One region of the Lysinibacillus sp. FSL M8-0355 genome, then DNA from elsewhere that is predicted to be linked to it. Evidence: riboswitches for the same ligand, from Rfam matches in the RefSeq annotation. Region 1 holds a riboswitch; each other region holds the start of a gene.
What was found. A riboswitch is a leader RNA that binds a small molecule or an ion and turns the genes downstream of it on or off. The one in region 1 is predicted to bind S-adenosylmethionine.
Positions count from the first base shown of each region.

Region 2: linked by a shared signal. The riboswitch ahead of MKY46_RS02320 (MetQ/NlpA family ABC transporter substrate-binding protein) and the one ahead of metK (methionine adenosyltransferase) in region 1 are both predicted to bind S-adenosylmethionine.
Region 3: linked by a shared signal. The riboswitch ahead of MKY46_RS00965 (methionine ABC transporter ATP-binding protein) and the one ahead of metK (methionine adenosyltransferase) in region 1 are both predicted to bind S-adenosylmethionine.
Region 4: linked by a shared signal. The riboswitch ahead of MKY46_RS01960 (O-acetylhomoserine aminocarboxypropyltransferase/cysteine synthase family protein) and the one ahead of metK (methionine adenosyltransferase) in region 1 are both predicted to bind S-adenosylmethionine.

Region 1 is NZ_JBBPAI010000001.1:3,666,576-3,672,719, forward strand. It holds gene MKY46_RS17775 (alanine/glycine:cation symporter family protein) at 1-1,454, opposite strand, end outside; gene MKY46_RS17780 (alpha/beta hydrolase) at 1,582-2,388, opposite strand; gene MKY46_RS17785 (gamma carbonic anhydrase) at 2,523-3,035, shown strand; gene metK (methionine adenosyltransferase) at 3,213-4,409, opposite strand; SAM riboswitch class I at 4,667-4,785, opposite strand; gene pckA (phosphoenolpyruvate carboxykinase (ATP)) at 5,175-6,144, shown strand, end outside.
Region 2 is NZ_JBBPAI010000001.1:477,978-484,121, forward strand. It holds gene MKY46_RS02300 (alpha-hydroxy acid oxidase) at 1-70, opposite strand, end outside; gene MKY46_RS02305 (enoyl-CoA hydratase/isomerase family protein) at 85-864, opposite strand; gene MKY46_RS02310 (methionine ABC transporter permease) at 878-1,549, opposite strand; gene MKY46_RS02315 (methionine ABC transporter ATP-binding protein) at 1,542-2,567, opposite strand; gene MKY46_RS02320 (MetQ/NlpA family ABC transporter substrate-binding protein) at 2,673-3,503, opposite strand; SAM riboswitch class I at 3,592-3,696, opposite strand; gene MKY46_RS02325 (PPC domain-containing DNA-binding protein) at 3,819-4,322, shown strand; gene MKY46_RS02330 (pyridoxal phosphate-dependent aminotransferase) at 4,443-5,612, opposite strand; gene MKY46_RS02335 (carbon-nitrogen family hydrolase) at 5,709-6,144, shown strand, end outside.
Region 3 is NZ_JBBPAI010000001.1:189,651-195,794, forward strand. It holds gene MKY46_RS00950 (M20 family metallopeptidase) at 1-984, opposite strand, end outside; gene MKY46_RS00955 (MetQ/NlpA family ABC transporter substrate-binding protein) at 997-1,857, opposite strand; gene MKY46_RS00960 (methionine ABC transporter permease) at 1,905-2,567, opposite strand; gene MKY46_RS00965 (methionine ABC transporter ATP-binding protein) at 2,557-3,582, opposite strand; SAM riboswitch class I at 3,690-3,798, opposite strand; gene MKY46_RS00970 (CaiB/BaiF CoA transferase family protein) at 4,052-5,236, opposite strand; gene MKY46_RS00975 (sensor domain-containing diguanylate cyclase) at 5,719-6,144, shown strand, end outside.
Region 4 is NZ_JBBPAI010000001.1:390,508-396,651, forward strand. It holds gene MKY46_RS01945 (succinate CoA transferase) at 1-561, shown strand, start outside; gene MKY46_RS01950 (DASS family sodium-coupled anion symporter) at 630-2,111, opposite strand; gene MKY46_RS01955 (glycerol-3-phosphate acyltransferase) at 2,308-2,940, opposite strand; SAM riboswitch class I at 3,096-3,209, shown strand; gene MKY46_RS01960 (O-acetylhomoserine aminocarboxypropyltransferase/cysteine synthase family protein) at 3,321-4,622, shown strand; gene MKY46_RS01965 (hypothetical protein) at 4,959-5,345, shown strand; gene MKY46_RS01970 (homoserine dehydrogenase) at 5,823-6,144, shown strand, end outside.

The DNA of each region.
Region 1 (6,144 bases):
CCTAGTTTACGAGGATCAAAGACAGGGTCTTTCCCCTCTTTTTTCTGTTTCTCGTAATCTTTTAATGCTACGATAGCTGGTTTCATAATAATTAAAATAGCAAGAACGTTAATCCAAACCATTAGTCCAAGACCCACATCTCCCATTGCCCAAGCTAGGTCAGATGTACGGACTGTACCATAAAAGGCAGCAACTAAAATGGCAATTTTCGCAATCCAAATGAAAATCTTCTCCGTGCTACCTCTGAATAAATAGGCGACATTTGTTTCAGCAATATAGTAATAGGCCATAATTGTTGTAAAGGCAAAGAAGAATAACGCGATTGCTACGAATGGAGCTCCAAAACCAGGTAATGATGAATCAACTGCATATTGTGTATAAGCAGCACCTGCTTCAATACTTTTCGCAAATGTCATTTGCTCATCGCCTGCTAATCCGCCACTATTGAATTCCCCAATATGGATAAATGGATCTGCTCCTTCAGCGGCCTTTTCATCATGTACATTGTACATACCTGTAAATAAAATCATAAATGCAGTAGCTGAACAAATTAATAATGTATCAATGTACACAGACGCTGCTTGTACTATCCCTTGTTTAGCAGGATGTGATACTTCCGCAGCAGCAGCAGGGTGCGCCCCTGTTCCTTGACCAGCTTCATTGGAATAGATGCCACGCTTCACTCCCCAAGCTATCGCAGAACCAATGATACCACCAAAAATCTCTTGTGCACCAAAGGCACTTGAGAAAATTAAAGCAAAGACTGCAGGTACCTCAGAAATATTCATAGCAATAATGATAATAGCCATAATAATGTATGCTAATGCCATGAACGGTACAATGATTTGGGCAGCATTCGCGATAGATTTAACTCCCCCAATAATAATAGCACCTAACAACACTACAATAATCAGTCCTGTAATCCATGTATCCAGACCAAAAGCGTTTTCAACAGCTCCTGCAATGGCGTTAGACTGCACACCTGGCATTAAAATTAGCATTGCAATCAACGCAGCTACAGCAAAAATAACTGCAAACCATTTTTGACCCATTCCCTTTTCTATGTAAAAGGCTGGTCCACCACGATATTCCGTATCTTTTTCTTCTTTATAGATTTGTGCTAATGTTGACTCTACATATGCGGTAGCCGCACCAATGAAAGCGATTGCCCACATCCAAAAGACAGCACCAGGTCCCCCCATCCCAATTGCAGTTGCAGTACCAGCAATATTACCAGTACCTACACGGCCTGATAATGCAATCGACATTGCTTGGAAAGATGAAATCCCCTTTTCCGATTTCTCCCCTTTAAACATTAAAACAAACATGTCTTTAATGTGTCTTACTTGCAGAAACCTTGTGATGATTGAGAAAAAAAGTCCAATCAATAAAATACCATAAATAAACCACGGTCCCCATAAAATACCATTCAACTTACCAACGATTACCTCCATTTTACCCCTCCAATTTGAAAATACCATACTTTAAGTCATTATAGTATTACACTTTTCTGAAAATTACAACATTATATTTAAGTAACAATATTTAAGTAAGTCTTCTAGTAAATGGAAGGGATAAAACCTATTTAATGATATAACCGATTCTTCGAAGAGCATTATTAATAAAATCACGAATATACATAAAAATCTCTTCTCGTTCTACTTCGTGAAATAAATTGTGATAGCAATTTGCCCATTCTTTAAATTGAAACTCTGTAAACTCTTGTTGATGGAGCCAATTTCGAGTTTGTCGTGTTTCCGTAATTTTATCTTTCTCAGCTGTCATAATGAGCATAGGCATATTCGGAAATTCACCTTTTGGAAGCATCACTAAATTTTTCATCATCTGCTGAAGCTCTCGATACCATTTCACTGAAACGACTGACATGAATGGTACCTCATCTTTCATTTCGTCCCTACCTTCAACATTGCGTGTAAGGTTCTCATATGAAATATTGTGAGTCATTTTAACATTTGCAGTCAATGCACTTAGACTCGTTAAAGCATTTGATAATTTACCTGGTAAAAGCTTTAATTGCAGCCACGGTGATGTCAAAATAATGCCTGCACATTCATATTGCTTCTTTTGCATTGTGTGAAGAACTAACGTTGCTCCAAGCCCATGTCCTATTACAAAAGTTGGTAAATTATATGAAAAAGCATTCTCAATCAGATTTCTTGTATATTTATTGTACAATTTGAAGTCCTCATCATGGACACGAGCAAACCTTGCATTCACGCCATGATTAGGTAAATCTCCCATGACTATGTGGAAGCCTTCCAATCTTAATTTCTCTATCAGCCATGCATACCATCGGTGATTTTCATATGCACCATGAACTATAGCAATCACAGCCTTTGCTTGTCCTTCAGCTTCCCATTTCCACATTCACATAGTCCTCCTAAAAAATAATTACACATTGATTATATCGAAATAAATAGCTCATTTTAATTTTATATTTCCATAAAGTTGCGTATTTGATACGATAATACTACATTATAGAAAGAATTGAGGCGATTTTCATGATTTATCCATTTAAAGATAAAATGCCAAAGATCGATCCATCTGTCTTCATTGCTGATTACGCAACTGTTACGGGCGACGTAACAATTGGTGCGGAAACAACCATTTGGTTTAATACGGTCATTCGTGGTGATGTTTCCCCAACCATTATTGGGAAACGTGTCAGTATCCAAGATCTTTGTTGCTTACATCAAAGTCCAAAATTTCCGCTAATTATTGAAGATGAGGTAACAGTTGGACACCAAGTCACTTTACATAGCTGTACAATTCGCAAAAATGCTTTAATTGGTATGGGCTCCATTATATTAGACGGGGCAGAGATTGGAGAGGGTGCATTTATTGGGGCAGGAAGCCTAGTACCTCCTGGTAAAGTCATTCCTCCGAATAGTTTAGCATTAGGTCGTCCGGCAAAAGTAGTCCGTGAATTAAATGCAGAAGATAAAGAGGATATGGAACGTATCGTGCGCGAATATGCAGAAAAAGGACAATATTATAAATCCCTTCAGAAGTAAACAATATACACAAAAATTCAATATTAACGAAAAAAATACCTCGCATTTCCGTGTAACCAAAATGTTCACGGATCGTAGCGAGGGATTTTTTGTAAAACAAAGGGGACAATATTGCCCCTTTCCTTTTTAATACATTAGAATAATTTTCTAATGTCTTCATTACTTTAGCTCAATAGTTTATAGATGTGCCTTTTCTCGTAGAGCATCTGCTTTATCGATTTGTTCCCATGGTACATTTAAATCTGTACGACCAAAATGACCATAAGCTGCCGTTTGTTTATAAATCGGACGACGTAAATCTAGCATTTTAATAATACCTGCTGGACGTAAATCAAATAGCTCACGTACCCACTCTACGATTGCGCTTTCTTTCACTTTACCTGTACCAAATGTGTCAACCGCAATGGAAACTGGTTGAGCCACACCAATCGCATAGGCAAGTTGTACCTCAGCGCGTTCTGCCAAGCCAGCTGCTACAATGTTTTTTGCTACATAACGTGCCGCATAAGCCGCTGAACGGTCTACCTTTGTTGCATCCTTACCAGAGAATGCGCCACCACCGTGACGTGCATAACCACCGTATGTATCAACAATGATTTTACGTCCTGTTAAACCAGCGTCCCCTTTAGGTCCACCGATAACAAAACGGCCAGTCGGGTTAATAAAGTATTTCGTGTTTGCATCTAATAATTCACTTGGCACAACGGGTGCAATAACAAATTCTTTCAGATCAGCTTGAATTTGTTCAAGTGTTGCTTCTTCATCATGTTGTGTTGAAATAACAATTGTATCCACTCGCACAGGTACATTATTGTCATCATATTCAATCGTTACTTGTGTTTTTCCATCAGGACGTAAATACGCTAATTCACCTGATTTACGAACTTCTGTTAATCGGCGTGCTAATTTATGTGCTAAGCTGATTGGCAATGGCATTAGTTCAGGTGTTTCATTACATGCATAACCAAACATTAGACCTTGGTCACCAGCACCAATTGCTTCAATATCAGCATCTGTCATAGAGCCTTCACGAGCCTCTAAAGCTTGGTCAACACCTTGTGCAATATCAGGCGATTGTTCGCCAATAGCTACAAGCACCGCTAGATTTTCAGCATCAAAGCCATATTTACCACGTGTATAGCCAATTTCTGCTACAGTATCACGAACGATACCTTTAATATCAACGTAAGTAGAAGTAGTTATTTCTCCTGCTACTAATACTAATCCTGTTGTGACAGTTGTTTCACACGCTACACGTGCATTTGGATCTTCTGCTAAAATAGCATCTAAAATGGCATCCGAGATTTGGTCACAAATCTTATCTGGATGTCCTTCTGTTACACTCTCTGATGTAAACAGTCGACGGTTTGTCATTTGGTTTTCCTCCTATTACTCTTACAAAAAGTAGTTGTGTATGAATACGGTACTCATTACCCATGTCAAGTCCGCTCCTAAGGATTGAACTCTCAAGCCGTTACTGCTGCTTTTAACACGAGGATTTCGAAAGATCTGTCATTATAATAAGGAAAGAACTACATATACTTACCTTTACATTCTTTTTTAGCAATAAAAAAATCCTTTACTCACGTTACTGCACATGAGGAAAGGAATAATGACTTCGTAACCTTTCACTCTTATCGTTCAAGGGATGTTCCCTTGCATCAGGTTGGCACCAACGCATGCTGTGAAATAAAACATGCAGGTTGCCGGGTTTCACAGGGCCTGACCCTCCACCAGCTCGGGATAAGAGTATCCGTTCAATTTCATGTTACTGAAAAGGTTGAACGTTGTCAAATATTTTCTTATGTATTACTGTATAGAAAGGAAGGAACTGATTACACAAAAACTTTTCATACTTGGATGATGATGTAAATAGAAGCAAATTAATCCCTACAACATACCTAGCTACTTGTGGTAACATATGTGTGGCTCAATTTTTGCGCCTAATTACAGTAGGATTGATCGGATTCTACTCGAAAAACATTATTTTTTGTCAGTTTATTGAAAAGTGATAAAAACTCTAAAATAATTTCTTAATTAGTATAGATTATTTAAGCAATTGTGTTATACTATTTTTGAAATTAAGAAAAAATCCCTCTAAATCAAGGGAATACTATAAAAAAGGATGGTATTTAATCGATGAATTCAGTAGAAATTGCAAACGAACTGAAGGAATTATTAAACGGCGGTAACATTAATGTTCAACTTTCAGTACCACAATTAGCAGAAAAAGCTACATCTCGTGGTGAAGCAATGTTAACAGTAGATGGCGCAGTTCGTGCAGAAACTGGCAAATACACTGGTCGTTCACCTAAAGATAAATATACGGTAGAAGAAGAAAGCACAAAAGATCAAATTGACTGGGGTAAAGTCAACCAACCGATTTCTTCTGAAGTGTTTGATAACTTATATGTAAAAGTAATAAAATATTTAAAAGAACGTGACGAGTTATTCGTATTTAAAGGCTTCGCAGGTGCTGACAAAGATTCACAATTAAGCATCCAAGTAATTAATGAATACGCTTGGCACAACCTTTTTGCTCATCAATTATTTATCCGTCCAACTGAAGAAGAATTAGCTTCTCATGTTGCAGACTTCACTGTCATCTCTGCTCCTAACTTTAAAGCAGACCCTGCAGTTGATGGTACTGCTTCTGAAACTTTCATCATTGTATCACTTGAAAAGAAAATGATCTTAATCGGTGGTACTGAATATGCTGGTGAAATGAAAAAATCTATTTTTGGTATCATGAACTACTTATTACCACAGCAAGGTATCCTTTCAATGCACTGTTCAGCAAACGTTGGTGAAGCTGGCGATGTGGCATTATTCTTCGGTCTATCTGGTACTGGTAAAACGACATTATCCGCTGATCCAGATCGTAAGCTAATTGGTGACGATGAACACGGCTGGTCTGATAATGGTGTATTCAACATTGAGGGTGGCTGCTATGCAAAAACAATCAACCTTTCTGCTGAGAAAGAACCAGAAATCTACAATGCAATCCGCTTCGGTTCTGTTTTAGAAAACGTAGCTGTTGATCCAGAAACTCGTATTTGTGACTATGATGATGGTTCATTAACAGAAAATACACGTGTAGCTTATCCAA
Region 2 (6,144 bases), 3.2 Mb from region 1:
AGCAAATGGGGAAGGGGGCTTGTGCAGTAATATTTTTTAAGAGTAGATCACCATCAGTTATGTTTGTCATCGTTACTACCTCACTTATTTATTGAAAATAGGCTTTCTTTTGTTTAAGAAGGCTTGAATACCTTCGTTATAATCATCTGAACTAAATGAATTAAGAACGATCTGTGCCAGCTCATCGCTTTCTTCGTTTTCACCATCTACAATTGCTTGGATCATTTTTTTGATGCCTGCGTTTGCAATGGAGGATTTACTTAATAGATGTTCAGCAAAATGCAGCGTGGCACTTTCAATATCCTCTGGCTCATGTAAGGCTGTGATTAAACCGATGTTTTTTCCATCTTGTGCTGTAAAAATATTGGCTGTGTATAAAATCTCTTTCGCCTTGGCAACACCAACAAGATTGATGAGACGCTTTGTACTTTCAAGATTATAGACAATACCAATATTCGCCGCTGTGATGCCAAGCTTACTCTTTGGTGTCGCCATTCTAAAATCACATGCGTTGGCTAGTTCTAAGCCACCACCAATGGCTAAACCCTGAATCATAGCAATCGTCGGGTGAGGAAATTTATAGAGGGTATCAATCGCCTTTAGAGCCAAATCATTATAGGCTTTGGCATTGTCCGCGGCATAACGAATATCTAAAAACTCGCTAATATCGGCACCAGATGAAAAGGCTACTTCATTAACGCCACGGACAATTAAGAGCTTAATAGAAGAATCTACACGTAGCTGCTCAAGTTGCTCTACTATGTTCTGAAACATCGCCTTTGATAAGGAATTCCGTTTATCAGGTCGGTTTAACACTAACGTTGCAATATAACCATTTTTCTCTACATAAATTTCAGTTGTCATTGTCATTCTCCTCTTAATCCTTTTTCAATTTCGCAGCGAAGCGGTTGCCGATGGATTGAATGCTTTGCACAAGAATGATTAAGATAAAGACAGTTGCATACATAACATCGACCTCATAGCGTAAATGACCATAACGATAGGCGAGGTCACCCAAACCTCCAGCACCAACCATTCCTGCCATAGCCGTAGCACCGATTAAACCAATTGTGGCAATTGTTAAGCCTAAAATAATAGATGGACGAGCTTCACGTAATAGCACATGCCAAATAATATGGCGACGTTTAATACCCATTGCTGTGTAGGCTTCTACCACTCCCGAATCCACCTCTAATAGCGCAGATTCCATCAGTCGAGCAATATAAGGAGCTGTATAGACAACTAGCGGAACGATAACACCTTTAACCCCAATTGTTGTGCCGACGATCAGCTTAGTAAAAGGTAGGATGAAGAATAATAAAATGATGAATGGGACAGAACGTATAATATTGATGACTAAATTAAAAAATTGATATAAAAATTTATTGTCAAAGGATTGACCTGGTCGTGTTAATACGATTAATAGCCCCAATGGAATCCCAATGAGAATGGAAAACAATAAAGAAATTCCGACCATTTGAAATGTTTCGATAATTGATTTGCCAATTACATCTGACCAATCTGTAAAGAAGCTTTGAATACTACTCATTAAATTCGCCTCCTAATTCTTCCACCGCGACGCCATTTTCCGTAAAATATGTGAGTGCCTTTTGGACAATGTGAAGCTCTCCATGTAAATGCACCACAATGTTACCAACAATGCCGTTTTTTAATTCAATAATATTTGCTGTTAAAATATTTGGTTGTACATCATACACTTTCGTAACTTCTGCTAGTAATGGCTTACCAGTACTTTCACCTAGGAAGGTTAAACGAATGACACTGCCTGAAACATTTAACTGCTTGATCAGGGAAGGGGATAAATTACGTTGTGAAATCGTATTTAAAAACTTTCTCGTTGTAGGATGCTTCGGTTTAGCAAAAAGTTCAATAGCTGTACCAAATTCCACCACTTTCCCTGATTCAAGAACAGAAACCTCATCACATATTTTCTGAATGACATTCATCTCATGTGTAATCAGCAGGATCGTAATGCCTAATTCACGGTTAATTTTTAACAACAATTCAAGAATGGCTTCGGTTGTTTCAGGGTCGAGTGCACTTGTTGCTTCGTCACTAAGTAGAACCTCTGGTTCCTGTGCCAAGGCACGTGCAATAGCAACACGTTGCTTTTGCCCACCTGAAAGTTGGTTAGGGTAGCTGTCTAGTTTGTCTGTTAATCCAACAATTTCAGCATATTTAGCCACACGGTTTTTTACCTCTTTCTCGTTATAGCCAAGTAGCTTTAAAGGAACAGCAATATTATGGTAAACGGTTGCCGTTTTTAATAGATTAAAATGTTGGAAAATCATCCCGATTTTTTGGCGTGTTTGCCGTAATTCATGAAGAGAAAGGGCAGTAATGTCCACATTGTCGATTAACACTTTTCCAGCTGTAGGTCGCTCTAGTAGATTGACGCAACGAATGAGTGTACTTTTACCTGCACCACTATAGCCAATCACACCATGAATTTGTCCTTTTTTTACATGGAGATTGATTCCATCTACAGCCTTAATGATGTCTTTTTTCGTCTTATATTCTTTTGAGATATTTTGTAATTGAATCATCCGATTGATTGCTCCTTTCTCAAGCTCCTAAAAAGCAAGAATCTGCTCGTTTTCCATAGAGGAATTTCGGCAGATTCTTCAGCTACTAGAAGCTTCCTGAATGTATTACCAGCTAGGGATTACTGAACCTTTGAATTCTTCTTCAATGAATTGACGTACTTCATCAGATTGGTAAGCCTCAACGAACTTTTTAATTGTTGGGTCATTTTCATTTTCTGCACGTACCACAATATAGTTCACATATGGAGAGTCAGTAGATTCTAAAAGAATAGCGTCATCTTTAGGATTAATGCCAGCTTCCAATGCGAAGTTTGTATTAATAGCTGCTACATCTACTTCACTAAGCTGCTTAGGAATTTGAGCTGCCTCTAATTCGATGAATTTTAAATTCTTTTTGTTTTCTTCTACATCACGGATAGAGGCTGTTAAATCTGCCCCATCTTTTAATTTTATATAGCCTGCTTCTTGTAAAACAAAGAGGGCACGAGCACCATTTGTTGGATCATTTGGTAAACCAAACGTTGCACCATCTGGAATGTCCTCAAAGGATTTATATTTTTCAGAGTAAATACCCATTGGATTTAAAATCGTTTTGCCTACTGTTACTAAATCTGTATCATGATCTTTATTAAACGTATCGAGGAAAGGCTCGTGTTGATAGCTATTCGCATCAAGATCACCTTCAGATAAAGATGTATTAGGTAAAACATAATCAGAAAATGATTTAAGCTCTACTTCTAGCCCATTTTCTTTGGCTACTTTCGCTGCAACTTCTGCGATTTGTTCGTGTGGACCAGATGTGACACCTACGACGATTTTATTTTCATTAATTGCTTCAGCTTGACCTTTACTCTCTTCTTTAGAGCCACAACCTGCTAGAGCTGCTGCTAATGTAAGACTTGCTAAACCTACTAAAAATTTATTTTTCTTTTTCATGAAAACTACCTCCAAGATTGTTTTTATCGGTTTTTGAAAATAAAAAAACTCTCTTACAAACTAAGAGAGGCTCATGAAAAAATGTCCTCTCTTATCTATCAAACGATAATCGTTTGCAGGATTTAGCACCTTCCTTCTAAAAGGAGGTTGCCGAGCTTCATAGGGCCAGTCCCTCAGCTACTCTTGATAAGAGATTTATCATATTTTTTTGTAATTCCGATAGAACTAATATAATTTATAGGTTATAGTAAGTCAATAAATATTTTTTAAATTTTTTATATTATTATAATATTTCGTCATGAAAGAGGGATAGCAATGTCTGTAAGAGTTAATTATGGTATAGGTTCATTTGGCAAGGTTGTAAGTGCTCGATTGCTAATGGGTACAGACATTATTGAAGGAATGGAGGCACTTTGTGAGGAGAACCATATTGAGTCAGCAACAATTGTTAGCTGTATAGGTAGCCTTCAAAAGAGTAGCTTTGTTTATTTAGTACCTGATGAAACATCTCAGATTAACGTAAGTTTTAGCGATGTCATAAAAAAAGAGGGGCCACTTGAATTGATCCAAGGCTCTGGCGTAGTATGTAAGCGCGATGGGGGATATGAAACACATTTCCATGGTTCTATGAGTGATCAATGGGGCATCGTGTCAGGGGGGCATTTAATGAAGAGGGGGAACCCTGTCATTACGGCTGACATAGTGCTAGCTGAGGTTCAAGGCATCCAGCACTTTCGAAAATTTGATGAAGAAACAGGCCATGTTCAATTTTATCCATTAGAACACGGTTTACAGCAGCCAAGGAAAATTGAAAAATAGCGAAAATGTACTAACTTTTTCTTTTCACTGAGTTGCATGTTCCTTCCTGAATTAAAAAATGTTAGACCGAGCTTATAATCGGTCTAACATTTTTACTTTTGTCCCAGCCTCATGTCATGGTTAAGGGTTGAATAATTGTAATTGTTCGATTCTATGGATTGCTTCACGTAAGCGTTCCTCGCTAACAAGTAAACCAACACGGATATAGCCTTCGCCATATCGGCCGAAGCCATTGCCTGCTGCTACAGCGATATCAGCCTTTTCCAATAATAAATCGGCAAACTGCTCGCTAGTATAGCCGAATGGTACAGGGAGCCATGCGAAGAAGGAGCCTTTTGGAGCCGTTACATGCCAACCAATTCTTTGAGCTTCTTCAATGAATACATTGCGGCGACCTTCATAGGTAGCTCGCAGTTCATCCACACATTCTTGGGAAGCTGTAAGTGCCGTTGCTGCTGCTTGTTGAATAGCAGGGAATTGACTACAAAACAGATGATCCTGAATCAGATTAATGGCAGCAATAATGTCGGCATTACCGACAGCGAAGCCTATACGCCAGCCTGCCATATTATAAGTTTTGGAGAGTGTGTACATTTCAATTCCTACTTCTTTTGCCCCCTCAGCTTGTAGGAAGCTAATAGGTTTATTACCGTCAAATCCTATTGCCCCATAAGCAAAATCATGTGATACGATAATATTGTGTTCCTTCGCAAAGCGAACGGTCTCTTCAAAAAACGCAAGTGTTGCTGTACCACCTGTAGGGTTGTTCGGGTAATTTAGGTAAAGTAGCTTCGCCTTCTCTTTCACTTCATCAGGTAATGTATGATAATTAGGTAAGAAATCATTTGCAGCTAAAAGTGGCATCACTTCAAAATGGACATCACCTAATACGACACCTGATAAGTAATCTGGATAGCCAGGGTCTGGTAAGAGCATTGTATCACCTGGATTTAATACGGCTAAAGGTAGCTCAACGAGTCCAATTTTTGTCCCGCCAAGAATCGCTACCTCTGTGTCAGGATTTAGATTCACATTATATTCACGTTTATAATAGTCGGCAGCTGCTTGGCGTAATTCAGCGATACCGCGAAATGGTGAATATTTGTGATTTTGTGGATTTTCAGCCGCCTCCTGTAATGCTTGAATGATATGAGGGGGCGTTGGTTGATCGGGATTTCCTTGACCAAGATTAATGACATCGCGACCTTCTTCTAAGGCATTATTTACTTTTTGAACTAACGCTGCAAAAAATTGAGTGGGTAGTTGCTGTAGTTTTTTAGAGAATTCCATGCATGATCACCCTTTTCAGAATATAATAATTATTATTGAAGAATATGAAGCAAATAGTATTACTTTTTTTGTTAATTGTCTAGAGGAGGAATGGCTATGAAAATCGGTTGTATTCAATTAAATGTTGGCTTTGGCAAAGTAGAAGAAAATTTTGCACGAGCTGAGGACAAGATTCGAGAAGTGGCAAAAAAAGGAGCAGAAATCATTGTGCTGCCTGAAATGTGGAATACAGGCTATGCGTTAGAGAAGCTGCCTGAACTAGCGGATGTCGATGGTGAACGTACGAAATCCTTCTTGGCTGAATTAGCACAGGAACTTGGTGTACATATTGTAGGTGGTTCTGTTTCAACGAAGAAAGGCGACAAATTTTATAATACGATGTATACATTTGATCGCAATGGAGAACTTGTAGGGGAATATAGCAAAGCACATCTTTTCCGTTTAATGGATGAGCATCTCTACTTAGAAGCAGGGGATGAAATGAATCGATTTGCTCTAGGAGATATTGAAGCTGCTGGGGTCATTTGCTATG
Region 3 (6,144 bases), 3.5 Mb from region 1:
CTCGTAGCTAATATTCCCAGCATCTGTTGAACCTTTGCCTTGTCCTCGAATTGTCCAAACCTTTTCTCCTAAAGCCTCTAACTCCTCTTGTAAAATATTATCTAGTACAGGATTTAGCACAAAATCCTTTACTTCATTTTGGAATCGTTCAATTTTTACCGTTGCCCCGGTTGCTAGTGCAGCACCTTCAGCAATTGCACGTACCTTTACTGATACCTCCTCTGTTTTTTTCCATGAATCCGCACGAATGAAGAATCTTGCTGCTGCATATTCAGGAATAATGTTTGGTGCATCCCCACCATGTGTAATAATTCCATGAATTCGAACATCTGTAGGAAGCTGCTGGCGTAGAGCATTAATCCCAACAAAAAGCTGGATCACTGCATCTAATGCATTAATTCCTTCCTCAGGAGCCCCTGATGCATGTGCGGCTTTCCCGTAAAAATGAAAATCAAGTGGATCAACGGCAAGTGTTTCGCTTGTTAGAGATGTTTTTCCTGCTGGATGAATCATTAAAGCGACATCTACTTCCTTTAAATAGCCATGTGCTACAAAGCTTCCCTTTGCACTGCCGTTTGGACCACCCTCTTCAGCAGGTGTTCCTAAGACGACGACACTTCCACCGGTTTCATCTAATGTTTTAGAAAGAGCAATTCCGGCTGCGACACTCGTTGTTCCGATAATATTATGACCACAGGCATGCCCTAAACCTGGAAGAGCGTCATATTCAGCAAGAAAGGCAATTGTTGAACCAGGTTTTCCACTGTCTTTCACTGCATAAAAGGAGGTTTCATGTCCAGCAACGGCTGTGTCTACTTTAAATCCTGCATTCGTCAAGATTTCTACATGCTTTTGACTTGCGAAAAACTCCTGATTCCCTATTTCTGGATTGGCATGGATTGCCTGGCTAGTTTCAATATACAATGCTTGATTTGTTTCAATGGATTCCTGGATTAGTTCAATTCCCGATAAAGTTTTGCTCATATTTATCTCCCCCTATAGTCCTTTGCTTTGTTTTATTAACTCATCTTTTGATAAATCAACAACAATAGATCCTCCATTTGTTTCTGCCTCGACTGCCTTCATTACGTCTTCCTCATGATACAGCTCGACAATTCTCTGATATGTTTTATTATCTTGATCATCTGCTCGTGCAGCAAAAATGTTCACATAAGGTAAGGCGTTTGGATCGTTGGCATCTTCAAGATAAATGGGGTCCTTTACGGGATCAAACCCAGCTTGTCCAGCAACTCCATTATTAATAACGGATGCAACTACATCTGGTAATACACGTGGTGTTTGTTGAGCTACAATCGGTAAAATGTCTAAATCTTTCGGGTTGTCGACGATTTTACTTGGGTCACCGAAGAGACCAAAATCATCTGCCAATTTAATTAAGCCAGCTGATTCTAATAATCTTAATGCACGAGCCTGGTTGGAAGGGTCATCAGGGATAGCAATTTTGTCACCTTTTTTAATTTCGTTAACATCCTTCACTTTCTCTGAATATATTCCCATTGGAGCAATAACAGTAGCACCGATTGGAACTAAATCGACATTATTTTCTTTAGTAAATTGTGTTAGAAACGCGATATGCTGAAAGGAATTAATATCAATTTCTTTATTTGCTAATGCCTGATTCGGCAATGTATAGTCAGAGAACTCAACAAGCTCAATTTCAATCCCTTCCTTTTTAGCTTTCTCTTTTAAAATCGGCCATACTTCACCATCTGTTCCAGTTACACCAATCTTTACTTTTTCTTCTTTCTTAGCATTATCTGTAGCTGAATCAGACCCACAGGCAGCCAATGCTAATACTGCTGTTAAAACTAATAAAATACTAAACCACTTTTTCATTATTGATCTCCTCTTTCGTTGTTTTATTCAAATGAAAAATGTCCTTCTTACCGTCGCATAATTTTTCTTGATAGCTTATTCCCAATCCACTGCGCAATTTGTACAAGAATAATAAGAATAATAACGGTCACAAGCATGACACTTCCATCAAAGCGTTGATAACCATATGTCATTGCAATATGACCTAAACCGCCTCCGCCAACTGTACCAGCCATTGCAGAGAAATCTATTAAACCGACTGTCACAAACGTTAAGCCTAAAATTAACGGTCCAAGTGCCTCTGGAATTAATACAGTAAAAATAATTTGTAGAGGACTTGCTCCCATTGCCTTTGCGGCTTCAATTACCCCAGGGTCAATGCTAACTAAGTTATTCTCTACTACTCTCGCAATACCAAATGATGAGGCAATCGTCATTGGAAAGATTGCTGCCCACGTACCAATCGTTGTTCCAACAACCATTCGTGTTAATGGGCTAATGGCCACTAGAAAAATAATAAATGGAACTGGGCGAATAATATTAATTAAAAAATTTAACAATTGAAACACGAATTTGTTCTCTAAAATATTTCCTTTTCGTGTCACATATAGTAGTAAACCTATTGTTATACCAAGAATAGAACCAAAGATAAGGGTTATAATAACCATTAAAATTGTTTCACCTGTAGATTCAAAAATACGGGGCCAAAAAGTCGTCCAATCAACCTTCATTGAATTTTACCTCCTCAACAGTTACAATGTCTTGTAATTCAGTAAGAACACTAGGTATTTTATCGCTATGTCCCTCAAATGAGACGAGCAAGTTCCCATAGAACTTCTCCTGAATTTCTCGGACAGAGCCATAGACGATATTAACGTCCACATCAAATTTTCTTGTTACGCGAGAAAGGATAGGATCGCTAGCAATATCACCTTTAAAAATAACACGGTATAAATTTTTGCCGCCTTTTTTTCTCCATTCCTCTAATAGAGATGCAGATGGTCGATCTTGCTGAACCGATTGAATAAACCGTTGAGTCGTTAAATGCTGTGGATTTGTAAATATATCAAAAACTGAATTAGATTCAATTACTGCCCCATTTTCCATGACTGCTACTCTGTCACATATTTGTTGGATGACATTCATCTCATGTGTGATTAGCAAAATAGTGATTCCTAAATCCTTGTTTACTTTTTTGAGAAGGCGGAGAATTTCCCCAGTTGTATCCGGATCGAGCGCTGAGGTTGCTTCATCACAAATTAATATATCAGGGGAGGTAGCAAGCGCCCTCGCAATTCCAACCCGCTGTTTTTGGCCTCCAGATAATTGCTCAGGGTAATCATTCGCTTTTTCTGTAAGACCAACAAAACTAAGAAGTTCTGCAACTCTTTCATTAATTTCTTTTTTAGGCACTCCCGCCAGCTTAAGTGGATAGGCTACATTTCCAGCTACCGTTCTTGAGGAGAATAAGTTGAAATTTTGAAAAATCATGCCGATTCTTCTTCTCAGCTTTCTTACCTCTTTTGGTGTGAGCGAATTAATATCAACACCTTGTACTTGAACAGCGCCATGGGTTGGACTTTCTAATAGATTCACAAGTCGCAATAATGTGCTCTTTCCTGCACCACTAAATCCAATAATTCCAAAAATCTCTCCCTGCTGAATTGAAAGAGATACATCTTTCACTGCATTCACTTCACGATCACCAAATTTAAAGGTTTTCGCTACATTCTGAAATTCAATCATTTACTTGCTCAACTCCCTATTTAAAAATAAAGAACAAAAAGGACCTTCCTTTTGTTCTTATCGATTAAGAAAAAAGGAAGGTCCCCACTATTGAAGAAACTACTTCCTTCTCATCTTTCAAATGTAAGTACATTTGCAGGAATTGGCACGGTATTATGTTAATAACCCGCTGCCGAGACTTCATTGGGCCTGTCCCTCAGTCTCTCTGGATAAGAAGAAATTATCGTATTTAATTGTCTGTTAAGATTTAAACAATACTATAATGCTTGATGAATTATATGTCAACATTTCTTTTAAAAAGTTTTATTAGAAAAATAAATCCATTTACTGTTATAACAGCAGGAGTACATTGGTAGCCGCGTTTTTTCTAGTGAAATAATTTATGCTTATGTTACTGAGGATGCCAATGAGCAGCCAGCCATAAAAAGGTTCAATTTGAAAATTGCCTACTCCAAATTGAACCTTTCCGTTATTCTAAAACGCCCTTTTCTCGTAAACTAGCAATTTGTTCATCACTATAGCCAAGTGCAGTTAATACTTCTTCATTATGCTCTCCAAGCTTGGCACCGACATACTTGTACTCAGGCTCAGTGCCATCAAATTTAAAGGCAGAAGCAATTTGCTGTTGCATGGTGCCATCGCTTTTTGGAATATCGACGATCATGCCACGAGCCTTCAACTGTGGATGCTCGCATGCTTCTGGAAAAGTGAGTACAGGCTCTACACAACCTTCAAAATCCTCGTTAAATACCTCAAGCCATTCCTCATATGTCTTTGATAGAAAGGCATCATGAACAGCCTCTTTAAAGCGTATTTGTGTATAGTAAGAATCATTAAAGGTATTATCAATCAACTCAGGAATGTCGAGTGCTTCACAGAGCAGTTTACGAAATTGAGGTTCTAAGCTACCGACAGAGAAGAAGCGTCCATCTTTTGTTTTGTAAAAATCATAGTAACTGCCTCCGTTTAAAATTTCTTGCTCTGGCTGTGGTATACGACCACCCCCAATAAACGCAGCACCATACATAGCATTCAGCGAAAAGACAGCATCTGTCATACTAATATCTATGAATTGTCCTTCGCCTGTTTTTTCACGATGAAGGGCAGCAGCCAGTACCCCAATTGCGGCATGCATTGTCCCTCCAGCTATATCAGCTAGTTGAACCCCCATGGAGACAGGCTTTTTATCCTTATGGCGTGAATAATCGAGTAAGCCTGCTAAAGATAAATAGTTATTATCGTGTCCAGGTCGATTGCTATAAGGTCCAGTTTGTCCGTAACCAGTAATCGCACAATAGATAACCTTTGGATTTATTTCCTTTAGAGCTTCATAGCCAATGCCAAGGCGTTGCATGACACCAGGCCGAAAACCTTCGATAATAACGTCATACTCTTGCACCAGTGATTTTACAATGTCTATAGCCTCTGGTGATTTAAGATTTAATGTAATTGATTTTTTAGATCGATTTAAATGTTGATGAATGTAAGCCTCATGATCTTCATCATAGGGAGGCATAATTCGTGTTAAATCAACGCGCTTTGAAGATTCAACATGGATGACATCTGCTCCTAAATCAGCAAAAATCATTGTCGCCATTGGCCCTGGTAGTAATGCAGAAAAATCGAGAATTTTTAACCCTTGTAAAATGCCCAAATCTTCCAACCCCTTTTTGTGTAGGCTACACGACCATCCCATTGATGGAAGCGTAGCGCTTTTCTCATAATCCCCATTGTGTGAAAAGCGTAACGTTCGATTCTGTATTAATACAGTTTATTTTATTTTAAAGAGTATTATAACAGAATAGACCTTAACTTGCCTATGCTATTTTTCATTATAAAATAAACATTTCAACTTTCATATGTCAGAATAACAATAAAAGTAAAAAAATTTAGAATTTAGATTTTTTATCAAATTTCAGACAATAGTTGTCAGTTGTTAGAATATTTAATCTAAGAAAATAAATTGTAGAATTTTGTTTACTAGCTAGCTATATGATACAACCTTTTTTATTGATACAATCCTAGTGGTGTATTGGATTCTTCTTACGCAATTTGGAAATGATACTATTACCCCATTTATTAATAAAGTATCTCTCAAAAAATACATATAAAATTAACGTAAATAGGAGAGAAGAAATGAAGTCACATCAATTAAAACTAAAGCATTTAATTATGGGAGTTGCGATGGCAGCATTCTTTTTCACGAGCCTTGGTAGTGTTTGGGGCGGATACAGAATGAATATTGACTCGATAAAGGAAAATACACTAGAAACGAATAGGGTTTATGCTCAAAAATTGGCATCTACTGCGGATTCTTATCTACATGAATCTTTCCAAATATTGGGTTATAGTGCAACTCAAATACAAGCAAAGATGGACGATGCGCAAGCATTGAATCAGGAAACAGAACGTTTGAGATTGCAAAATCAAATGTTTAATTCTGTAGTAATAACAAATGCAGAAGGATTGGTTCTATCCGTCTCTCCACCATCTATTGAAATAAAGGGAGAAATTTTAACATCAATCGGTGCTAAAGAGGCGTTATCCAAAAGGACACCACTT
Region 4 (6,144 bases), 3.3 Mb from region 1:
AACCGTGTTTATGGGAACTTTGAAAAGTATGCTGATAAATTAGTATTACGTCCACAAGAAATTTCCAATCAACCAGAAATTATTCGTCGACTCGGACTTATTTCAGTGAATACAGCATTGGAAGTTGATATATACGGCAATGTTAATTCAACACATGTTTCTGGTACAAAGATGATGAATGGCATTGGAGGGTCTGGTGACTTTGCACGTAATGCACGTCTAGGGATTTTTGTGACGAAATCGTATGCTAAAGGTGGCAACATTTCAAGTATTGTCCCTATGGTTTCACATGTGGACCATACTGAGCATGATGTGGATGTCATCGTAACTGAGCAGGGTGTAGCTGATTTACGTGGGCTTGCCCCGAAAGAGCGAGCGGCGCTTATCATTGATAATTGTGCACACCCCGATTATCGTGAGCAACTATGGCAGTATTATAATGATGCCAATGAGGCGACTGGTGGACATCATACGCCACACGATCTAGAAAAAGCACTGTCATGGCATGTTCATTATGCAAAAAGTGGGACAATGAAGGACCCTGCGTTTACGAAACAATAAAATACCATCATTAAAGCCTTGAAGGACAATTGTGCTTCAAGGCTTTTTGTTGTGAGCATATTAGAGTTTTATAATAATCCAATCCATTTCCAATAAGTAGCTGAGAACAGAAGAATTAGAAGGAAGCCGATAATCGTTAATGGAATACCAGATTTCAAGAAATCCTTTGTTGTAAATGCTCCTGTCCCATAGGCAAGCATATTTTGTGGTGCGCTAATTGGTAATAGGAAGCCAAAACTTATGACGAATTGTTGCACGATGACAAAGCCAACCTGATCAACATTCGTTGTTAATGTAGAGGCTAGTACGATGAATACAGGTATCAGTGCAGAGGCTAAGCTTGTTGCACTTGCAAAGCCTAAATGAATTAAAATATTAAATAATGTTACGAGTGCGATGGTTGCTAGTATTGGCATCGTATCTAGCCCAAGTGAACCAAATACTTTATCGGATAACCATGATGCACCTTCCGTCTTAAGTAAAATGGTTCCTAGCATAATACCTACGGCAAAGACGATAATTGTCCCCCACGGGATATGAGGTTCAACTTCCTTCCATGAATAAACACCGATTTTAGGCATTAATAAAATAGCGATGGCAATAATTGTGACTGTAGTTGTGTCAAAGGGATGCAATTTCCCTTCAGTTGCCCAGAAAAATAGCAAAACGATTGATGTTATGATTAAGCGAATTTCAGGAGCCTTCAATGGGCCAAGCTCTGAAAGCTGTTTTTTGATGACCTCTTTACCACCTTCGATATTGCTAGTCTCAGGCTTAATTAAAGCGATCATAATGAAAAATAGAGCTACAGACATAATGATTGAGAAGGGGGCAGCATAGAGCAACCAAGCACCCCAGGAGATATCCACATTAAATTGTTCCTGAATAAAGTTTAAAGCGACCATATTTTGAGCTGCTGCTGTCTTGATACCGATATTCCAAATGGAAACGGCTTGTACCGAAGTAATAACAAGTAAAGCGGCGAGTCGACTATCGCGTGGTAAACCAAATGCTGCGACCATCCCTAGCAATATTGGTACGACTGCGCCTGCACGTGCTGTGGCAGAAGGAACAAAAAAAGCGAGGGCTATAGAAACTAAAATGGCGCCGAATACGATAGCTTTTGTTTTTGTTCCTACAAGTGAAAGGATCCAGAGAGCAAGCCGTTTATGTAAGTTGGTAATTTGCATGGCTGCTGCTAAAAAAAGAGCTGCTGCTACTAATGCGACAGCGGAATTACTAAATCCACTTAAGGATAATTTTAAAGCGCCAGCAGTTCCTAATTCTGTAGCAGGATCGTCCATTGATGGAGCGAGCCCTAGTAGAACAGTTACAAGTGCAATGATCATGGCTGAGCTAACGGGATAGGACACGGCCTCTGTTACCCATAGGATGACTGCGAATGCTAAGATGGCTAAAGCTCGTTGTCCAGCAATCGGTAAGTCACCGTTATTAGGTAAAAAAGTAATGATGATTAGTAAAGCAAAGGCCAAGCCAATCCATAGTGGCTTTAAATTCCGTTTCGTAGCTGTTTGATTGGGTGAAGACATATTTTCTCATCCTTTCTACGATAAATATGACGATTATTATCCATAACATCGGTTAGTAAAATGTTTTATTAAGATAAGAACTTGTCTATTTTATTGTAAAAAAATAAGTATGCAGAATAGCTGCTTTTTACAGCGATATAAGTAGATAAAGAGAAAATATACGGTCATAAAAAATACAAAAATATCCATTGTAATATTATTTCTTTTTCTTAAATGCAGACGTTACTTTAGGCTCTGTACCCTTCACTAATCGTTGGATATTTTCGATGTGCAGGATAATAGCTATGCCAAAAAGAAGGACAGCAATTATAGTTGGGCCAATTCCAGGAATCCATAAATATGTTGCCGTACAAAAAACGAGATAAAACTCTAGAACACCGACAATTAAATAGTTAGTTGCAAAGGATAAAATGACAAATAAAATAAGTGCAAATAAACCAATCTTCCAATCTACAGCAAGTAGAATTCCAATAATAGAGGCAGTTCCTTTCCCACCATTGAAGCCCATATAAAATGGGAAATTATGACCCAAAATAACCCCTGCAGCAATAATGTAGGTCAGGAGCCATATTTCTCCTTCGGTTAAATGCGGAGCATCTGCTAAATAAAAGTGTGCACCGATAATAGCTACAACGCCTTTGCCAATATCGATTAGGGCTACTAAAACGCCATATTTCCAGCCGAGGGAAAGTGTAGCATTAGAGGCACCTGCATTGCCATGGCCAGCTTTTTTTAAATCAACCCCCGATAAAAATTGTGCCACTTTAGAGCCGTGAATACAGCCAATTAAATATCCAACTAAGAGAAAAATGATCACGGCTTTTACCATAAAAATACTCCTTTCAAATTTTTTTCTAAATTAGTGTATGCGTTCATATTACGTATAAGAGCTGACAGAAGTTTCGGAAAAAATAAAATTTACATATTGACAGAAAAAAACTCTATGTTTATACTGTGTTACAACGATGGAAATTGAATCTCATACTCTTATCAAGAGCGGCGGAGGGATAGGCCCTATGATGCCCAGCAACCAGTAAGTGATGAACTTACTAAGGTGCTAATTCCTACAGATTCTTACTTGGATCTGGCAGATAAGGGGAGGAAAACTTGCAACCGCAACCCTCTTCTTAACAGGAGAGGGTTTTGTTTTCTACACATAAATCCTCCTCATCTCCGGTACCATCGTAAAAAAATAATTGGAGGTACACAATGACAAATTTTAAACCAGAAACATTGCTGTTACATGGTGGTCAAGAGCCAGACCCAGTGACGGGCTCTAGAACAGTTCCTGTCTATCGCTCAACTGCTTTCGTATTTAAGGACACTGCTCATGCGCAACGTCTTTTTGCCTTAGAGGAAGCGGGGAACATTTACACACGGATTACAAATCCGACAGTGGATGTTTTTGAAAAGCGTGTGGCCTTATTGGAAGGTGGAACAGCAGCAGTAGCACTTTCATCTGGTGCAGCAGCTATCGCATTTTCCATTTTAAATCTAGCTGGAGCAGGCGATGAAATAGTAGCAGGTAGTTCTTTATATGGTGGTACGTATAATTTATTTGCTAACACATTACCGAAGTATGGCATTAAAACAATTTTTGTAGATGAAACAAACCCAGAGAATTTTAAGGCTGCGATTACCGATAAAACGAAAGCTGTCTTCGCTGAAATTTATGGTAATCCAAGTTTAAAAGTTTTAGATATTGAAGCAGTAGCTAAGATTGCACATGCTAACAGTTTACCATTAATTATCGATAGTACATTTGCTTCTCCTTATGGTTCCACACCAATTGAATACGGTGCAGATATTGTTGTTCACTCCGCAACTAAATGGATAGGTGGTCATGGTACAACTTTAGGTGGGGTTGTTGTAGACGCTGGTAAGTTTGATTGGACTAGTGGACGATTCCCTGGATTTACGGAACCAGATGCTTCTTACCATGGATTACGTTACGGAATTGATACAGCTTCTGCTGCTTTTGCTACGAAGCTACGCGTACAGTTGTTACGTGACTTCGGTCCAACATTAAGTGCTGACGCAGCGTTTAATTTACTACAAGGTTTAGAAACGCTTCATTTGCGTATCCCTAAACACAATGAAAATGCGTTGGCAGTTGCTGAATATTTACGAAACCACCCATCTGTGGAGTATGTAAACTATAATGGCCTAGAAGATTTTGCGACACATGATTTGGCGAAAAAATACTTGAAAAATGGCTTCGGTTCTGTGCTTACATTTGGCATTAAAGGTGGACGTGAGGCTGGTCGAAAGCTAATTGATAGCGTGAAGCTGTTTTCACATGTAGCAAATGTAGGGGATGCCAAATCGCTCATTATTCACCCAGCATCTACTACACATCAGCAATTATCAACAGATGAATTAATTCAAGCTGGCGTAACCGAGTCGCTCATTCGCTTATCCATCGGTTTAGAGGCAGTAGAGGATATTATTGCTGATTTAGAACAAGCCATTACGCTTGCCACAACAACTGAACAAACTGTAGAAGCTTAAGTTTTAGAACGCAAGGGAAGATGTTGTAGAGTTTACGTATTTTCTCATTCGAATTGCCTCATTTGGCATTGCGTCAAACGTTGCTACATCAACCAAGTATAAAATCCATCAATTATCAGAACTTTTTTAAAAATAAAACCAAGTATTTTTATGTGTATTATTGACTTAGTTAATTCCGTGTTATATACTAGGGAATAAGTTAAGAATACGAAAATTCTTGTTATAAGGTAAATGTTTTCATAAGTGCTCCCCCCACTTTTGAATATATAGAAGAAGAGTGGTCGCATAGCCAGTGACTGCTCTTCCAAAAAAACTGATGATAAAGGAGTGTTTAAAATGGGTAATATCTATAGTGCACAAAACATTGCATCCTATCTAATTTATGAGCTGAATGAAGGTCATGTCTTTGTCAACAATCAATCCATTCAACACTTACTTACATCAGTCGATAAAAAATGGAAGCAAGTCTTTGGTCATACAGCATTTCAAGAGTATGTTGTGGCTGAAGAGGAGGGCTATACTGTAAAGGAAGTTTTTGAGGCATATGAACATTACGGTGTGAGCCATATTGCACTTCCTGCAACAGAGCTTTACTTAAAATACGGTACATTTCAATTAGTGGAACGTACGTATGCAATACCAAATTTTACAGAAGAAGAAATTAGTCTTGTTCAACAAGCTTTAACACATTATCGTTATCAATTGCTTTCAAAAGCAAGTTGAAAACCCCCATATATTAAAGCTCATTCTCTGCTGCTACAGGGAATGAGTTTTTTCTTTAGAGGTCATTAAAATAGTAACAAGATGATGGGTGTCCAAGCATACATATATAATAGAAGAAAGACATTCATATATTTAAATGGAAATAGTCAATTTTTGTTCAAATCTTATAGATCTACTAAAAAAACGTATAATAAAGGGAATGAAACCGATTTCTTTTGCACATCTAGAGAAAACAAATGTCCTTCCTAGAAAGATTTTTCTTGTGCTAAGTATGTATTTGCGTTACAATTTTCTTTAAGATAAATTTAGAATTATTTGAATTTGTATGTGTTCCAACACATACTAAAATAGCGAAACTCGTACAAAGAAGAGTAATTGGCTAAAGCTTGCGGTGGGTGTCCAATTATCATGACACAACCCCATGGAGAAATTAGCTTTGATGAAACTGCGGAATGTAAGTTGGAGGGAATAACAGAAATGGCAACTATAAAGGCAGCGATTTTAGGATTTGGAACGGTGGGTCAAGGGATCTATCATATTTTAAATGAAAAGCGAGAAGAGCTAAAAAATAAATTAGGTATTGAATTAGAGGTAGCAAAGATTTTAGTGACAGATGCTAGTCGTGAACGTGTACCAGGTACAGCGCATTTAATGACGACGAGTATGGATGATGTCTTAGCAGAGCCAGGTATGCAGGTTGTGTTTGAAGCGATTGTAAATGAAGAGCCTGCATACAGTTATTTAAAAAGAGCAGTTGAGCATAAATGTCACGTTGTTACAGCCAACAAAGTGATGTTTG